Regions from separate parts of the Pseudomonas wadenswilerensis genome, predicted to be linked through region 1. Evidence: predicted binding sites of a transcription regulator. Region 1 holds the regulator's gene; each other region holds the start of a gene.
The links. The regulator sigma-54, encoded in region 1, starts transcription at its own class of promoters, with help from an activator protein. The targets are predictions, from matches to a motif close to ANTGGCATNNANNTTGCTNT.
Positions count from the first base shown of each region.

Region 2: the regulator sigma-54 is predicted to act here: its motif matches at 2,791-2,810, upstream of LOY45_RS19275 (circularly permuted type 2 ATP-grasp protein).
Region 3: the regulator sigma-54 is predicted to act here: its motif matches at 2,818-2,837, upstream of glnA (glutamate--ammonia ligase).
Region 4: the regulator sigma-54 is predicted to act here: its motif matches at 2,595-2,614, upstream of LOY45_RS07480 (flagellar basal body rod protein FlgF).

Region 1 covers NZ_CP087191.1:1,046,693-1,051,274, reverse strand. Annotated here, with positions in the region: gene lptB (LPS export ABC transporter ATP-binding protein) at 1-654, shown strand, start outside; gene LOY45_RS04795 (RNA polymerase factor sigma-54) at 834-2,327, shown strand; gene hpf (ribosome hibernation-promoting factor, HPF/YfiA family) at 2,409-2,717, shown strand; gene ptsN (PTS IIA-like nitrogen regulatory protein PtsN) at 2,730-3,194, shown strand; gene rapZ (RNase adapter RapZ) at 3,197-4,051, shown strand; gene LOY45_RS04775 (HPr family phosphocarrier protein) at 4,072-4,344, shown strand; gene LOY45_RS04770 (ZIP family metal transporter) at 4,359-4,582, opposite strand, start outside.
Region 2 covers NZ_CP087191.1:4,205,821-4,210,402, forward strand. Annotated here, with positions in the region: gene LOY45_RS19265 (transglutaminase family protein) at 1-398, opposite strand, end outside; gene LOY45_RS19270 (alpha-E domain-containing protein) at 395-1,345, opposite strand; gene LOY45_RS19275 (circularly permuted type 2 ATP-grasp protein) at 1,349-2,758, opposite strand; gene LOY45_RS19280 (ribonuclease E inhibitor RraB) at 2,968-3,300, opposite strand; gene LOY45_RS19285 (hypothetical protein) at 3,487-3,723, opposite strand; gene LOY45_RS19290 (hypothetical protein) at 3,797-4,582, opposite strand, start outside.
Region 3 covers NZ_CP087191.1:363,195-367,776, reverse strand. Annotated here, with positions in the region: gene typA (translational GTPase TypA) at 1-1,019, opposite strand, end outside; gene thiI (tRNA uracil 4-sulfurtransferase ThiI) at 1,148-2,602, opposite strand; gene glnA (glutamate--ammonia ligase) at 2,934-4,340, shown strand; gene LOY45_RS01630 (chorismate mutase) at 4,488-4,582, shown strand, end outside.
Region 4 covers NZ_CP087191.1:1,607,274-1,611,855, reverse strand. Annotated here, with positions in the region: gene LOY45_RS07495 (flagellar basal body P-ring protein FlgI) at 1-203, opposite strand, end outside; gene flgH (flagellar basal body L-ring protein FlgH) at 216-911, opposite strand; gene flgG (flagellar basal-body rod protein FlgG) at 966-1,751, opposite strand; gene LOY45_RS07480 (flagellar basal body rod protein FlgF) at 1,797-2,537, opposite strand; gene LOY45_RS07475 (hypothetical protein) at 2,727-2,915, opposite strand; gene flgE (flagellar hook protein FlgE) at 2,988-4,313, opposite strand; gene flgD (flagellar hook assembly protein FlgD) at 4,344-4,582, opposite strand, start outside.

The DNA.
Region 1 (4,582 bases):
TCGATCGACAGCGGCCAGATCGTCGGCCTGCTCGGCCCCAACGGCGCCGGCAAGACCACCTGTTTCTACATGATCGTCGGCCTGGTCCAAGCCGATCAGGGCCGCGTCCTGATCGACGACCTCGATGTCAGCCACCAGCCCATGCACGGCCGCGCCCGCGCCGGTATTGGCTATCTGCCGCAGGAAGCCTCGATCTTCCGCAAGCTGTCGGTGGCCGACAACATCATGGCGATCCTCGAAACCCGCAAGGACCTGGACCGCGATGGCCGGCGCAAAGAGCTGGAAAGCCTGCTGCAGGAATTCCACATCAGCCACATCCGCGACAACCTCGGCATGAGCCTCTCCGGTGGCGAACGCCGCCGCGTCGAGATTGCCCGCGCCCTGGCCACCGCGCCCAAGTTCATTCTGCTCGACGAACCCTTTGCCGGTGTCGACCCGATTTCGGTCGGCGACATCAAGCAGATCATCCACCACCTGAAGGCCAAGGGCATTGGCGTTCTGATCACCGACCACAACGTCCGTGAGACCCTGGATATCTGCGAAACCGCTTACATCGTCAACGATGGCCAACTGATCGCCGAAGGCGATGCAGAAACCATCCTGGCCAACGATCTGGTCAAAGAGGTTTACCTCGGCCATGAGTTCCGCCTGTAGGCTCAAGGTGTAAGGCGCTGCCAGAGCGCTCTCGATCAAGCCAGTTCATGGCTTAATTGTTACGGCGCTCTAGGCAAACGCTGCAATTTCAGGCATATAATTTGCTTAAAGTTGGCGCTTCGGTGCCCTTGTAGTGGATGGCGCATGTGCGCCGGCAAATAAGGTGTTAAGCCCCTGCCATGAAACCATCGCTCGTCCTAAGAATGGGCCAGCAACTGACGATGACCCCGCAGTTGCAACAGGCCATACGTCTGCTCCAGCTTTCTACCCTGGACCTCCAGCAGGAAATCCAGGAAGCGCTGGAATCAAACCCGATGCTCGAGCGCCAGGAAGATGGCGACGACTTCGACAACAGCGACCCGATGGCCGACAACGCCGAGAGCAAACCCGTCGCCGAAGTTCAGGAAACCAGCTTCCAGGAGACCGCCCCGACGGTGGACAACCTCGAAGAAGGCGAGTGGAACGAACGCATCCCCAACGAGCTGCCGGTCGACACCGCCTGGGAAGACATCTACCAGACCAGCGCCAGCAGCCTGCCCAGCAACGACGATGACGAGTGGGACTTCACCACCCGCACCTCCGTTGGCGAGAGCCTGCAAAGCCACCTGCTCTGGCAACTGAACCTGGCTCCGATGTCCGACACCGACCGGCTGATCGCCGTGACGTTGATCGACTGCATCAATAACCAGGGCTACCTCGACGAAACCCTGGAAGAAGTCTGTGATTCCTTCGACCCCGAGCTCGACATCGAGCTGGATGAAGTCGAAGCCGTGCTGCACCGTATTCAACAGTTCGAACCGGCCGGCATCGGCGCGCGCAACCTCAGCGAGTGCCTGTTGCTGCAACTGCGCCAGCTGCCGCCGCGCACGCCGTGGATGGCCGAAGCCCAGCGCCTGGTCAGCGACTACATCGACCTGCTCGGTGGCCGCGACTACAGCCAGCTGATGCGCCGCATGAAGCTCAAGGAAGACGAACTGCGCCAGGTCATCGAGCTGGTACAGAGCCTCAACCCGCGCCCCGGCTCGCAAATCGAGTCGAGCGAAGCCGAATACGTGGTGCCGGACGTGATCGTGCGCAAGGACAACGAACGCTGGCTGGTCGAGCTCAACCAGGAAGCGGTCCCCCGCCTGCGGGTCAACCCGCAGTACGCCGGCTTCGTTCGCCGCGCCGACACCAGCGCCGACAACACCTTCATGCGCAACCAGCTGCAGGAAGCGCGCTGGTTCATCAAGAGCCTGCAAAGCCGCAACGAGACCCTGATGAAGGTCGCCACCCAGATCGTCGAGCACCAGCGTGGCTTCCTCGATCATGGCGACGAAGCGATGAAACCGCTGGTGTTGCACGATATCGCCGAAGCGGTGGGCATGCACGAGTCGACGATTTCCCGGGTGACCACGCAAAAATACATGCACACGCCCCGCGGTATTTACGAGCTGAAGTACTTTTTCTCCAGTCACGTCAGCACCTCCGAAGGCGGCGAATGCTCGTCCACGGCGATCCGCGCGATCATCAAAAAACTGGTTGCAGCGGAAAATCAGAAAAAGCCATTGAGTGACAGCAAGATCGCTGGTTTACTGGAGGCACAAGGCATCCAGGTAGCACGTCGCACCGTCGCCAAGTACCGCGAGTCCCTCGGCATTGCACCGTCGAGCGAGCGCAAGCGATTGATGTAACGGCTCCTGAGGTGTGCCACCGCAGTTCAGTGGCAGGCGCAACACCTGCCTCTTATGCACCGGCAACAAAGGAGAAGCTGTATGCAAGTCAATATCAGTGGACAGCATGTAGAAGTTACTCAGCCCCTGCGTGAGTACGTCGAGCAAAAATTGAAACGGCTGGAGGGGCATTTCGACAAGATTACCAATGTGACGGTAATCATGAAGGTCGAGAAGTTGCAGCAGAAGATTGAAGCAACGCTGTTCATTCCCGGCGGCGAAGTGGTTGCAAATGCCGAACACCAAGACATGTATGCAGCGATCGATGCCTTGACTGACAAGCTCGACCGCCAACTGAAAAAACACAAGGAAAAACAGCAAAGCCTGCTGCAAGGTGCAGCGGCCCGCTGATCCCCCTCATCCATGATCCGACTTGAAACCATCCTGACCCCCGGCCGTTCCCTTGTGAACGTGCCGGGCGGCAGTAAAAAGCGTGCGCTCGAACAGATCGCCAATCTGATCGGCAAACAAGTGCCCGAGCTGGACACCCAGGACGTGTACGAAGCCCTGATCGCCCGGGAAAAACTGGGCTCTACCGGCTTCGGCAACGGCATTGCCATTCCGCATTGCCGCCTCAAGGGCTGCGAATCGCCGGTCAGCGCACTGTTGCACCTTGACGCCCCTATCGATTTCGACGCCATCGATGGCGCTCCGGTCGACCTGCTGTTCGTACTGCTGGTCCCGGAAGCGGCTACCGATGCGCACCTGGAGCTGCTGCGCCAGATCGCCAGCATGCTCGACCGCCAGGACGTACGCGACAAACTGCGTGCGGCCACCAGTAACGAATCCTTGTACCAGGTCGTGCTGGACGTACAAAACGGGCACTGAACATGCGCTTGATCATCGTTAGCGGCCGGTCCGGCTCCGGCAAGAGCACCGCCCTCGATGTACTTGAGGACAACGGTTACTACTGCATCGACAACCTGCCGGCGGGCTTGCTGCCGCAGTTGGCCGAAAGCGCCCTGATCAACACTGAATTGATGCAGCCCAAAGTGGCCGTATCGATTGACGCGCGCAACCTGCCCAGCCACCTCTCGCGCTTTCCCGAGTTGCTTGAGGACGCCCGTAGCCGGCACATCCAGTGTGACGTGTTGTACCTGGATGCCGATGAAGAAACCCTGCTCAAACGCTTCTCGGAAACCCGCCGCCGCCACCCGCTAACCAACAACGAACGCTCGCTGGCCGAAGCGATCGAGGTCGAAAGTGAACTGCTCGGACCGATCGCTGACCTCGCCGACCTGAAAATCGACACCACCAACCTGAACCTGTATCAGCTGCGTGATTCGATCAAGTTGCGCCTGCTCAACCAGCCGGAGCCAGGCACGGCATTTCTGGTCGAGTCCTTCGGCTTCAAGCGCGGCATGCCGGTAGACGCCGACCTGGTGTTCGATGTGCGTTGCCTGCCCAACCCCTACTGGAAGCCGGAACTACGTGACCATTCGGGCCTCGAGCAACCGGTAATCGATTACCTGGCAGCGCAGCCGGATGTCGAGGACATGTTCCAGGACATCTCCAGCTACCTGCTCAAATGGTTGCCACGCTTTGCCGCCAGCAACCGTGCTTATGTCACCATTGCCATTGGCTGCACTGGCGGCCACCACCGCTCGGTGTACCTGACCGAGCGCCTGGGCCAGTTACTGCAACAATCGTTAAAGAACGTCCAGGTCCGCCACCGCGACCTCTAGCCCACAGGACCAGCGCCTCGATGCCCGCAAAAGAAATCACCATCATCAACAAGCTGGGGCTGCACGCCCGGGCGGCGGCAAAGTTCGTTGGAGTCGCTGGCAGGTTCCCCTGCCAGGTTCGCGTTGGCCGAGCCCCGGAATCATTGGTCGATGGCAAGAGCATCATGGCGGTCATGATGCTGGCGGCCGGTAAAGGCACCGCCATTCATCTGCACACAGAGGGCGAACAGGACGATGATGCACTCAAGGCCCTGATCGAGCTGATCAACAATTACTTCGACGAGGGCGAGTAACCGCCCCCGTTTTCTCACGAAAGCGCCGTATCCATCACCATCATCAGGCAGAAGCCGATGCACAGGCCAAGACTGGCCAGCCGGTGATGGCCATTGCTGCGTGATTCCGGAATGATTTCCTGGGTCACCACCAGCAACATCGCACCCGCCGCGCAAGCCAGCCCCAATGGCAGCAACAACTCCGCCACGCTAACCAGCCAGGCGCACACCACCGCCGCCAGCGGCTCGACCAGACCTG
Region 2 (4,582 bases), 2.7 Mb from region 1:
AAGGCATTCATCAATTCGATCAACGCCGAGCGGTCACGCCGCTTGCGGCATTGCTGGCTGGCGAAGGCGCGCAGCGCTTCGTCGGCCTCGGTCAGACGGGTGAAGCGCAGGAACGGCAGCGGCGATTGCAGTTCGTGTTCAGCCTCACGGCGTTCATCGATGTCCACCAGCCCGCGAGCGCCGATGACCAGGTCCGAATGCGGCTCCTCCAGGCTCAGCACATGCAGGATGTTGCCGAACGGGTCCAGTTGCGCCCGCACCGGCCGCGGCAGGTCCAGCTGCCAACTGAGCACCTGCTGGCGCTCGCTGTCGTGGGGAGTCAGGCGCAGGTACTGGATGCTGGCGCGAACCTGGTCTTCGTAGTGGTAGGCGGTTTCGTGGCTAATGGTCAGTCTCATACGGCCTCCAGGTAGGCACTGTGAATGGCATTACCCAACTCACGCACCAGCGGAATGTAATGGGTCAACCAGGGGTGCAGGCCCTCGGCGAGGATTTCATCAATCGAGGTGTAGCGCAGGCGTGCGTCCACCTCGGCGGCCAGGCGCTGGGCCGGGCGGCCGTTGCCACCGGGCAGGCTGGCGAGGATCAGGTCGATTTCCTCGGTGCAGGCACGCAGCGAGCGCGGCACGTCGGCGCGCAACAGCAGCAGCTCGGCAACATGGCGGGCGGCCGGTGCATCACGGTAGATCTCGGTGTAGGCCTCGAACGACGACAGCGCACGCAGCAAGGCGCTCCATTGGTAGTAACCCCGCGCCGAACTGTCGCTGACCGCCTCGGCCTCGTCGCCGAGCATTTCGTAGCGGGCATCGAGCAGGCGCAGGGTGTTGTCGGCACGCTCGATGAAGGTGCCCAGGCGAATGAAGCGAAAGGCGTCGTTGCGCATGATGGTGCCGTAGGTGGCCCCCCGGAACAGGTGCGAGCGTTCCTTGATCCACTCGCAGAAACGGCTCATGCCATAGCGGCCCAGGCCCTGCTCGGCAATACCGCGAATCTCGAGCCAGGTGGCGTTGATGTTTTCCCACATGTCGGCGGTAATCCGCCCACGTACTGCATGGGCACTGGCCCGCGCGGCGCCGAGGCAACTGTAGATGCTCGCCGGGTTTTCCGGGTCCAGGGCAAAGAAGTGCAGCAGGCGCTCGGCATGCAACTGGCCGTGGCGCTCCAGGTAATCGTCGAGGGTGCCGGTGATCAGCAGCGGCATGGCCATTTCATCCAGGCCGTCGCCGCGGCCGTCCTGCGGCATCAGCGACAGCGAATAGCTGACATCGAGCATCCGTGCGAGGTTTTCCGCCCGCTCCAGGTAACGCGACATCCAGTACAAATCGGAGGCAGTTCTACTCAACATGACTTAATCCTCAACCACCCAGGTGTCCTTGGTACCGCCGCCCTGGGACGAGTTGACCACCAGCGAACCTTCACGCAGGGCGACCCGGGTCAGGCCGCCAGGCACCACCCGGGTCTCGCGCCCGGACAGCACGAAAGGCCGCAGGTCGATATGCCGCGGGGCAATGCCGTTCTCGACAAAGGTCGGGCAGGTCGACAGCGACAGCGTTGGCTGGGCGATGTAGGCCGCCGGCCGGGCCTTGATCCGTGCGGCAAACGCCTCGATCTCGGCACGGGTGGCCGCCGGACCGACCAGCATGCCGTAGCCGCCGGAACCCTGGGTTTCCTTGACCACCAGTTCCGGCAGGTGCGCCAGCACGTGGGAAAGTTCTTCAGGCTTGCGGCACTGCCAGGTCGGCACGTTCTTCAGGATCGGCTCCTCGTCGAGATAAAAGCGGATCATGTCGGTGACATAGGGGTAGATCGACTTGTCGTCGGCCACGCCAGTGCCAATGGCATTGGCCAGCACCACGTTGCCACAGCGATAGGCCGCCAGCAGCCCGGGCACACCAAGCATCGAATCGGGGTTGAACGCCAGCGGGTCGAGGAAGGCATCGTCCAGGCGCCGGTAGATCACATCCACCGCCTTGGGACCATCGGTGGTGCGCATGAACACCCGCTCATCCCGCACGAACAGGTCGGCGCCCTCGACCAGCTCGACGCCCATCTCGCGGGCGAGGAAGGCGTGCTCGAAGAACGCGCTGTTGAAACGCCCGGGCGTCAGCACCACCACGCTGGGGTTATCCAGCGGGCTGGAACTCTTGAGGGTATCGAGCAACAGGTTGGGGTAATGATCGATGGGGGCGATGCGCTGGGCGGCAAACAGCTCGGGGAACAAGCGCATCATCATCTTGCGGTCTTCGAGCATGTAGCTGACGCCGCTGGGGGTACGCAGGTTGTCTTCGAGCACGTAATAGCTGCCATCGCTGTCACGCACCAGGTCGACCCCGGAAATATGCGAATAGATGTTGCGGTGCAGGTCCAGGCCCTGCATCGCCAGCTGGTACTGGTCGTTGGCCAGGACCTGCTCGGCCGGGATGATCCCGGCGCGGATGATGCGCTGGTCGTGGTACAGGTCGGCGAGAAACAGGTTCAGCGCCTTCACCCGCTGAATGCAGCCACGCTCCACCACCCGCCATTCACTGGCCGGGATGCTGCGTGGGATGGTATCGAAAGGAATCAGGCGCTCGGTGCCCTGCTCGTCGCCATAGAGGGTGAAGGTAATGCCGGCGCGGTGGAACAGCAGGTCGGCTTCACGTCGACGCTGGGCCAGCAGTTCCGGCGGGGTTTCGGCCAGCCAGCGGGCGAACTCCCGGTAGTGCGGACGGACCTGGCCGTCAGCGGCGTACATTTCGTCATAAAAGGTGCGGATCATGCCGAACTCCTTGTCACCCGTGCACCCGAGCCATCGCAAGCCCCGTGCCAGCGGCATAATTCCTTGTTATTCAATAAGTTGCGTTTTAAGCGAAGAACGGCCGCACCAGATCTGTGCAACCGCCCCGGTTGCTTTGACGGCAGCGCTTCATTGCGAAGCGCCGAGCGGCCCACGGCAGACGGCCAGAGCCGCCCTGTGGGACCGTTTGATCAGGCCAGCTGACGCTCCTGCTTGACGCCCCAGCCTTCTATTTCTCCACCCAGCGGGGCAATCACCGCCTCGAAATCCTGTTCGAATTCGCCGATACCGCCATAGGTTGCAAACATCACCTTGCTCAGTTCCAGATGCCAGGCGCCATCATCGCGCTCATGCACTTGGGCACTGAGTGATTCGCCGCGAAACTTTCCTGCCGCTCGCCGCGCCCGTGCCTCGTCCGGAAATACCGCATAAAACTCGATGGGATGAATCTGCGCGAAGTTGAACCCCCCTTCTTTCATCCGACGCAAGACCGTGCTGCTGATGTCCTCGTATTGGCTGCTCATGAATCGTCCTCCTCATTACCGATGGATAGACTTTCAGTGCAAAACGCACCTGCCCGCCACACAAGACGTGCGGGGGCAATTCGAGCTGTTGCGTGACGTGGATCGGCAAGCCCGGACAATCAGAAGAAACTGCCCGACCTTGTCTGCAGCGTAGCGCCTGATTGCCCGGCGTGCCAGCCAGCGGGTTCAGGGGGCTTCAGTGATGGCGGTGATCTCTACCCCGTTCTGCTCTTTCAGCCATTTGGCCGTCGGCGAGGGTGTGCGGCCCTCGAAATCAGTGAGGTCCAGTTCGTCCATGACCGGAAACAGATGGGTACGAATCAGCCGCGCAGCCTCTTCGATGCTCGGCTCAAGCTCTGCGGTGAGAGGCAGCGAGGTACGCTCGCCCTTCTGATCAACAAAAGTAATGACCCAGTCTTTCATTGGACTCTCCTCTGTACCGATGTTCAGGGTGAATCTGGCCTACCTTCCGTTGACCTCGCCGCGGGGTGGTTGTTCAGTCGACTTGCGGCTCAAAGCGATGGCCGCCCGGCAGCGCACGTATGCTTTGCAGCGTGCGCAGGAATTGGTCCCTGGAGGGCTCGAACTGCAGCGGCGGCTCGGAGTGTTCATCGGTCACTCCCAGTACCACGGTGGGCTGGTAGCCGGAGCTCACGGCGCCAGCGACCATCCTGAACGTTTCAGTGGCCGCCGGCTTGAGACTGTCAGGCTCATAGACGCGAAAGCGTGCGCCGCCGAACCTGCCCTTGGCGGCACCGATCCGCACGCTTGAGGGCCCGAACTTATCGACACTGATATGCATCGGAAACGGGTTGACAATCAGTCGATCCAGCAGCATCGGCACCATCTCGACGGCCTTGTCGCTGTCACTGCTCATGCTCAGGCGGTGCAGCAGTTTCGGGTTGTCTGCAGGGTTGAGGCCCAGGGTGATGGCGTGGCGCGGTGTGCCATCGTCGGCAATGAAGCCGAAGGGCACACAGAAGCCGTTGTCCTGGGGAATTTCGTATTGCTTGCGGGTGCGGAACGCGGCCAGCACAGCGCGCGCCCTGGGCTCCAGCCGGGCCAGCGCAGCGGTGTCTGTAGCCGTATTGGCGCCACTGTAGAATTTGAATCGGTAGATGCGTTGATCGCGCCACAGGTAGGCAGTCAGATTACCTTCATACCAGTTTGCAGAGGCGTCCGGCACACCCAGCTCGATAAAGCGCTCATGCTCGTACTCTACATCGGTCGGCCATTGTGCCTGCTCCGCGAAGAAGGCATCGCGCTCGACCTGCAGCTTCGC
Region 3 (4,582 bases), 680 kb from region 1:
AGCAGCTCTTTGTCCAGACGTTCCTTGATGTTACGGGAAGTCACGAACTTGCCTTCTTTACCGCAGAACGGCGAGTCGTTGACCTGGAAGGTCATCGAAACGGTTGGTTCGTCAACGGTCAGCGGCTTCATCGCTTCGACTGCGTCCGGGGAGCACAGGGTGTCGGAGATGAACAGCTCGTCGAAACCGCTGATGCAGACGATGTCGCCAGCCAGGGCTTCTTCGACGTCAATGCGGTGCAGACCGTGGTGACCCATCAGCTTGAGGATACGACCGTTGCGCTTCTTGCCATTGACGTCGATAGCCACCACCGGGGTGTTTGGCTTGACGCGACCGCGAGCGATACGGCCAACACCGATAACACCCAGGAAGCTGTTGTAGTCCAGTGCCGAGATCTGCATCTGGAACGGGCCGTCACGGTCAACAGCAGGAGCCGGTACGTTGTCGACGATCGACTGGTACAGCGGGGTCATGTCTTCGGCCATTTCGGTGTGGTCCAGACCGGCAATGCCGTTCAGGGCCGAGGCGTAGACGACTTTGAAGTCCAGCTGTTCGTCGGTGGCACCGAGGTTGTCGAACAGGTCGAAGATCTGGTCCAGAACCCAGTCAGGACGCGCGCCTGGACGGTCGACCTTGTTGATGACCACGATTGGACGCAGGCCGGCTTCGAAAGCCTTCTTGGTCACGAAACGGGTTTGCGGCATAGGGCCGTCTTGAGCGTCGACCAGCAGCAGTACGGAGTCGACCATCGACATTACACGCTCAACCTCGCCACCGAAGTCGGCGTGGCCGGGGGTGTCGACGATGTTGATGTGGTAGCCGTTCCAGTTGATGGCGGTGTTTTTCGCCAGAATGGTAATACCGCGCTCTTTTTCCTGGTCGTTGGAGTCCATGACGCGCTCGTCGTTGAGCTCGTTACGCTCCAGGGTGCCGGACTGACGCAGGAGTTTGTCGACCAGGGTGGTTTTACCATGGTCAACGTGGGCGATGATGGCGATGTTACGCAGATTTTCGATCACGTGTGTATCTCGATCAGAGGATTCGGGTTGCCGCCCAGTCTAGGCGGCGAATATGAATGAATGGCGCTCAAACGGCCCGGTGGTCGGGAGGGCGATGGCGGATGCTCCCGCCATATAGCCCCGGCGTCTTATGTCGGACGATAAACGCGCACATTGGCATGTCCCTCACTGAGCAGATGATGGGCATGCAGGCGACTCATTACTCCCTTGTCGCAATACAGCAGGTACTGGCGCGTGGCATCCAGCTCCTTGAAGCGACTGTTCAGGGCGTAGAACGGCAAGGCCTTGACCTCGATGCCGTCCAGTTCCAGGGGCTGGTCTTCCTGGGCATCAGGGTGGCGAATGTCGATCACCACCTGCCCGGCCAGCGCCTGGCTGACTTCTTCGATCTGGATATCTTCGCTGAGTTCATCGATCACGTGGTCGATGGAGATCAGGCGGGCGCGCTCCAGGGCACGCTCGAGCACCGCCATGTCGAACTGCTTCTCTTCATGCTCGAGGCGATGACGCTTGGCGCAGGTGGTCGGGTTCACCGAAATCACGCCGCAGTATTCAGGCATGTGCTTGGCGAACTCGGCGGTGCCGATCTGCTGGGCCAGGTCGATGATGTCCTGCTTGTGGCTGGCCAGCAGCGGGCGCAACACCAGCTTCTCGGTGGCCGAGTCGATCACCGCGAGGTTCGGCAGGGTCTGGCTCGACACCTGGGAGATGGCTTCACCGGTCACCAGGGCGTCGATCTGCAGGCGGTCGGCGATGTTGGTCGCCGCGCGCAGCATCATGCGCTTGAGGGTCACGCCCATGTAGCTGTTGTCGACCTTGCCGAGGATTTCGCCGACCACTTCTTCGAACGGCACGCTGACGAACAGCACGCGCTGGCTGCTGCCGTACTTCTTCCACAGGTAGTGGGCAACTTCCATCACCCCCAGTTCGTGGGCGCGGCCGCCAAGGTTGAAGAAGCAGAAGTGGGTCATCAGGCCGCGGCGCATCATCTGGTAGGCGGCGACAGTGGAGTCGAAACCGCCGGACATCAGCACCAGGGTCTGCTCCAGCGCGCCCAGCGGGTAACCGCCGATGCCTTTGTGCTGGTTGTGGATGACGTACAGGCGCTTGTCGCGTACCTCGATGCGTACCTCGACTTCCGGCGTACGCAGGTCGATACCGGCGGCGCCGCACTGCTGGCGCAGCTGGCTGCCGACGTAGCGGTCGACGTCCATCGAGCTGAAATCGTGGTGGCCGCCGCGCTTGCAGCGTACGGCGAAGCGCTTGCCGGCCAGCAGGTGACCGAAGTGCTGCTTGCACTTGGCGACGATGTCGTCGAAATCACCCAGCGGGTATTCGTCGACCTGCAGGAAGTGGGCAATGCCCGGCATGCAGGTCAGACGCTCGGTCATCTCGCGCAGGACCTTCTCGTCCTCGATGTGAGTGATCACTTCGAGGTTATCCCAGACACCGTTAACCGCGAGCGCAGGATCGAGGTCCTTGAGCACGTTGCGGATGTTGCGGGCCAGTTGACGGATGAAGCGCTTGCGAACCGGCCGGCTCTTGATGGTGATCTCTGGGAAGACTTTTACGATTAGTTTCATGAAAAACAGCGCGCGAGGTGCCGACTAAAAAAGTGGGGCGCGGATTATAGCGGAAATTGCTCAAGCTTTGAGCAACTTTTGTACAGAAGGTTTTCTGTGCGCCAAAATGGTGCATCATGCCCGATTAGCGCATCTTTAAAGTGCAGAAAAATGCCGTGAATTTGCGAAATCGGCCGAAAACGCTTGGGTTTGGGGCAAAAATCCCAACTCGGGGCACTGGCATGCAATTTGCTCCCTTGTGAGGCAGGTTGCCTTGGCCGACTATTCGCGCCCGGCATCACCCAAATTAAAGGGCTGCACAGGCAAGCTCTACCCCACCCCGGAGGACACTATGTCGAAGTCGGTTCAACTCATCAAAGATCATGACGTTAAATGGATTGATCTGCGCTTCACTGACACCAAAGGCACTCAGCACCACGTGACCATGCCAGCTCGTGATGCGCTGGATGAAGATTTCTTCGAAGCCGGCAAGATGTTCGACGGTTCCTCCATCGCCGGCTGGAAAGGCATCGAAGCTTCCGACATGATCCTGATGCCGGACGACGCCTCCGCCGTGCTCGACCCGTTCACCGAAGAACCGACCCTGATCCTGGTCTGCGACATCATCGAACCGTCGACCATGCAAGGCTATGACCGCGACCCACGCGCCATCGCCCGCCGCGCCGAAGAGTACCTGAAGACCACCGGTATCGGTGACACCGTCTTCGTCGGTCCAGAGCCTGAATTCTTCATCTTCGACGAAGTGAAGTTCAAGTCCGATATCTCCGGCTCGATGTTCAAGATCTACTCCGAACAAGGCTCGTGGATGTCCGACCAGGACGTCGAAGGCGGCAACAAAGGCCACCGTCCGGGCGTCAAAGGCGGCTACTTCCCAGTACCTCCGTTCGACCACGACCACGAAATCCGTACTGCCATGTGCAACGCCATGGAAGAAATGGGCCTGGTCATCGAAGTGCACCACCACGAAGTGGCAACTGCCGGCCAGAACGAAATCGGCGTGCAGTTCAACACCCTGGTGAAGAAGGCTGACGAAGTTCAGACCCTCAAGTACTGCGTACACAACGTTGCCGACGCCTACGGCCGCACCGCGACCTTCATGCCTAAGCCCCTGTACGGCGACAACGGCTCGGGCATGCACGTGCACATGTCCATCTCCAAAGATGGCAAGAACACCTTCTCCGGCGAAGGCTATGCCGGCCTGTCCGACACCGCCCTGTACTTCATCGGCGGTATCATCAAGCACGGTAAGGCCCTGAACGGCTTCACCAACCCGGCTACCAACTCCTACAAGCGTCTGGTACCAGGCTTCGAAGCTCCGGTAATGCTGGCCTACTCGGCTCGCAACCGTTCCGCCTCGATCCGCATCCCTTACGTTTCCAGCCCGAAAGCCCGCCGTATCGAAGCGCGCTTCCCGGACCCGGCTGCCAACCCGTACCTGTGCTTCGCGGCACTGATGATGGCCGGCCTGGACGGTATCCAGAACAAGATCCACCCAGGCGATGCCGCCGACAAGAACCTGTACGACCTGCCGCCTGAAGAGGCGAAAGAGATCCCGCAGGTGTGCGGCAGCCTGAAAGAAGCCCTGGAAGAGCTGGACAAGGGCCGCGCGTTCCTGACCAAGGGCGGCGTGTTCTCCGATGACTTCATCGATGCCTACATCGCGCTGAAAAGCGAAGAAGAAATCAAGGTCCGCACCTTCGTACACCCACTGGAATACGAGCTGTACTACAGCTGCTAATCCGGTAACGCTCGCGCAAGCGGCGTAGTGCAAGAGAGGCCTCCTTCGGGAGGCCTTTTGTTTTTCTGACATTCTTATGCGCATTGGCCGACAGGAAAAAAGGCCAAAAAGCTGCACACTGCTCTTTTACCGCTTCGGACCCTCGCCATGCGTATGCCCCTGTTCGCCCTGCTCCTTGCGCCAACCTTGCTCCTGCAAGGGTGCGCCTCGACACCCGCACCGCCAGTTGCCCTGTCGCGCTT
Region 4 (4,582 bases), 560 kb from region 1:
ATGTTGTTGAAGGTCTGCAGGGTGAACGGCGTCTGGGTGGTCTGGTCACCCGTGCCGTTGAGACCCACCACCAGGCCGTAGCCGATCAGCTGGTTGGTGCGCACGCCGGAAATGCTGGCGATGTCCTTCAGACGCTCGGCCTGCACGGCGAACGCAGTGGACAGCAGAATCGTAGCGGCAATCAGCTGCTTGAAGTTGAACATGGTCATCCGAACCTAGAAAGGCCAAAGCGGGCTGATGAAGAACCGGTCGAGCCAACCCGGCTGGCTGGCATCGGCGAACGAGCCGGTACCCGAGTAGGTGATGCGTGCATCGGCGACACGGGTTGAAGGCACGGTGTTGTCGGTGGCGATGTCATCGGCACGGATCATCCCGGCGATACGCACCAGCTCATCGCCGGTGTTGAGGGTCAGCCACTTCTCGCCGCGCACGGCAATGATGCCGTTGGGCAGCACGTCGGCAACGGTGACGGTGATCGAGCCGGTCAGGGTGTTGCCCTGGGCCGCCTTGCTGTCACCCTTGGTTGAGCGGTCGCCGCTGTAGCCGGCGCTGAGGCTGAGGTCGCCATCACCGAACGGGTTGTTGGTGGTCACGCTGCTGCCGAACAACGAGGTCAGGCCGAGTTCGGCCTTGCTGTTCTTGGCGATCTGCGAGTTGGCGTTCTTGCTCGCCTGGGTGCGCTCGTTGAGGGTGATGGTGATGATGTCACCGACCCTGAAAGCCTTGCGATCGCTGTACAGGTTCTGGTCGAAACCGGCCTGGTAGATCGAGCCGTTGTTGGCCGCCGCCGGCAATGGCGTGCGCGGCAATACCGGCGCGTAGTAGGGATCGTTGGGCTTGGGCGTCGGCGCGACGCAACCGGCCAGCAAGGCGATCCCACTCAGGGCTAGTATGCAAAACAAACGACTCATGACTCTGACCTCACGGTGTAACAGGCGCCGTTCAAGCGACCTCGAAGACTTCACTTACAGGTTCTGGGTAACGTACGAGAGCATCTGGTCAGCGGTGGAAATGACCTTGGAGTTCATTTCGTAGGCACGCTGGGTGGTGATCATGTTGACCAGCTCTTCCACGGTGCTGACGTTGGAGTTCTCCAGGGTCTGCTGCTGTACCACGCCAAAACCGTTGAGGCCCGGGGTACCGATTTGCGGCGCGCCGCTGGCGGCGGTCTCCAGGAACAGGTTGCTGCCCATGGCCTGCAGGCCGGCCGGGTTGATGAAGTCGGCGGTCTGGATGTTGCCGATGATCTGCGCCGCCGGGTTGCCGGCAGTGGTGATCGACACGGTGCCGTCCTGGCCGACGGTGAACGTCTGCGCGTCTGGCGGCACGACGATCGCGGGCTCCAGGGCAAAACCGTTGGCGGTGACGATCTGGCCATCGGAGTTCAGGTGGAAGGTACCGTCACGGCTGTACGAAACAGTGCCATCAGGCTGCAGGATCTGGAAGAAACCACGACCGTTGACCGCCATGTCCAACGGGTTCTCGGTGGTCTGCAGGCTACCGGTACTGAAGTTCTTCTGGGTGCCGACGATGCGCACACCGGTACCCACTTGCAGGCCCGACGGCAGTTCGCTGTCCTGGGTCGACTGGGCACCTGGCTGACGCTTGATCTGATAGAGCAAGTCCTGGAACTCGGCGCGATCACGTTTGAAGCCGGTGGTCGAAACGTTGGCCAGGTTGTTGGAAATGGTGGTCAAGTTGGTGTCCTGGGCGGACAAACCGGTTTTACTGACCCAAAGAGCCGGAAGCATGCTGTTCTCCTCGCGCGCCTGTTTTACGGCGCTACGTCTGTGTTATTAGCCGATTTGCAAAACACGAGCCATGGCTTCGTCGCCTTCCTTGGCCGTGGTCATCATCTTGATGTGCAATTCGAATTGACGGGACAGCGCCAGCACCGAGGTCATTTCCTCGACCGCATTGACGTTGCTCGACTCCAGGAAACCGGAGACCACCTGGACGTTGGCATCGGCGACGGCAGGCTGGCCGTTCTTGGTGTGGATCAAGCCGTCCAGGCCCTTGGTCATGTTCTTCAGGTCCGGGTTGACCAGTTTGATCCGGTCGACCTCGGCCATGACCCGCGGGCCCTCGCCCATGGCGCGGATGCTGATGGTGCCGTCCTGGCCAACCTCGACCTTCTGCTCTGGCGGCACGGCAATCGGCCCGCCATTGCCCATCACCGGCATACCGTTGCCGGCCCGCAGCACACCCAGACCGTCAATGTTCAGGCTGGCGGTGCGCACATAGGCTTCACTGCCATCCGGGGCCTGCACGGCGATGAAGCCGTCGCCGCCGATGGCGATGTCCAGGTCACGGCCGGTTTCCTGCATCGAGCCCGGGCTGAAATCAGTGGCCGGGCGCTCGGTCATGGCATAGGCCCGCGCCGGAAAGCTGTCACCGAATACCGGCATCGAGCGCGCCTGCTCCAGGTCACGCTGAAAACCGCTGGTGGAAATGTTCGCCAGGTTGTTGGCATGGGCCTTCTGCGCCAGCGCGTTCTGGCTGGCGCCGGTCATGGCCACGTATAGCATCTTGTCCACAGTCATCCTCCGCTGCGCTGGCGAACACTTGCCGTCCGCCGCTGCTTTGCAGAGCCTGAAGCAAGTTTCAAACCAACTTTTGAAAAAGGCGGAAAACGCCCGAAAGACAAGGGGTTCAAGCGCGCGCGAGATCTCACGCAGAAGATGCGCCGTCGAAAATACGGCGCCGGTTTGCCGCTAGCGGCAAGCTCAGTGGTCGCGGCAAGCCGCGTTATTGAACGGACCGGCAAAACGCTTCCAGCCCTCGCCCGGCGCAAACTGTGCGCACACCAGGCGCCCGGTGACCTGGCTTTCCCAGCGATACCAGGGCGCGGCATCAGCCCAGGCCTGGCTCATCAACAGCACGGCGAACAGCGCCATCAGCAATCGTTGCAACATGATCGATACCTCTGAAATGCAAGACCCCTTCCGAGAAAGGGGTCCGCTCACACCGATTACCTCACACCCGCATCAGGTCATCTGAATGATGGTCTGCATGATGGTGCTCTGGGTCGAGATGGTCTTGGCGTTGGCCTGGTAGTTGCTCTGCGCCTTGATCAGCTCGACCAGCTCGTTGGTCAGGTTGACGTTGGAGTCTTCCAGCGAGTTGGAAGCGATAGCGCCCAGGGTGCCGGTCTTCGGCGCATCGATACCCGGAATACCCGACGCGTAGGTTTCGGTCCAGCGGGTGCCACCCATAGGTTGCAGGCCCTGCTCGTTGGCGAAGCTGGCGATGGCGACCTGGCCGATGGCGCGCGACTGCTGGTTGCTGAAGCTTGCGAACATCACGCCGCTGGAGTCGATGCTCAGGCTCGACAGAATCCCGGTAGCGTAACCGTCCTGGCTTTGCGACAGGCGCGTGGTCGGGGTGTTGTACGAGGTGGTGTCGGTCATGTCGATGGCGATGCCGCCAGCGTTGGCGGCCGAACCGTTGGTACCCCAGACCGGAGGCTTGGCGTTCGGATTGGTCACTTCGGCAGGGATCCAGCCGGTCAACTTGAAGACCTTGTTGACCACCTCGTAACCCGAGCCCGCGGCACCGGCAGTCATGGTCTTGACGCTACCGTCGGAGTTGAACTCGATGGTGCCTTCCAGCGCCTTTGGCGGCTCTTCGGCCGGGTTCAGCGGGTTGCGGCCATCGATCAGGGTGTACGACTTCCAGGTGTTGGTCCCGGTCTTGACGTAGTACTGATCCATGACGTGCTCATTACCCTGGCTGTCGTAGATCTTGGTGGCGAAGGTCTTGTTCCAGCTGTTTTCGTCAGTCGGGCTGAAAGTGGTGGCCGCCGGGATGATCTTGTCCGACGAGTTCAGGTTCAACCCCTGGTCGATCGAAGTGGTGCTCTTGGGCGCCAGCGCCGAGGTATCGATCTTCAGGTCGGTCAGCACGCCGTTGATGATCTTGCCGTTTTCATCGACACCGTAGCCGCGCAGGCGCAGGCCGTCAGCGGTGACGACGTAGTTGTCCTTGTTGGTCTGGAAGGCACCGGCGCGGGTGTAGCTGAGCGAGCCGTTGTCGCTCAGCACGAAGAAGCCCTGACCCTGGATGCCCATGTCCAGCACGTTGCCGGTGTTGTTGATTTCACCGTTCTTGAACTGCTGCGATACCGCTGCCAGGCGCACACCGTTACCGATGTTGCTGGTGCCAACGCCCAGCTTGTTGGCCGAGTAGACGTCGGCGAATTCCGCGCGCGACGATTTGAAACCGGTGGTGGCGACGTTGGCGATGTTGTTGCCGGTCACGTCCAGTTGCTTGTTGGCTGCATAGAGACCGCTAAGGCCGATATTGAATGACATCTTTCACTCCTTGTGCCGCGTTAGCCGGCTCTATATACCGATGGTTTGGACTTTGGACAGGGCGATGCTGCCCAGGCCGGCAAGATTGAGCATCATCTCGCCGCCAGTCTGACTGATGGTGACGCTGCTGACGGTGGCCGGCAGCATGGTGTACATGTCCAGCTGCTTGCCATCGACGGTGGTCTTGGCGGCAAAGGTGTAGGTACCCGGATCGACCTTCTCGCCCTTGTCGTTGGTACCGTCCCAGACGAAAGAGGCATTGCCGGCCT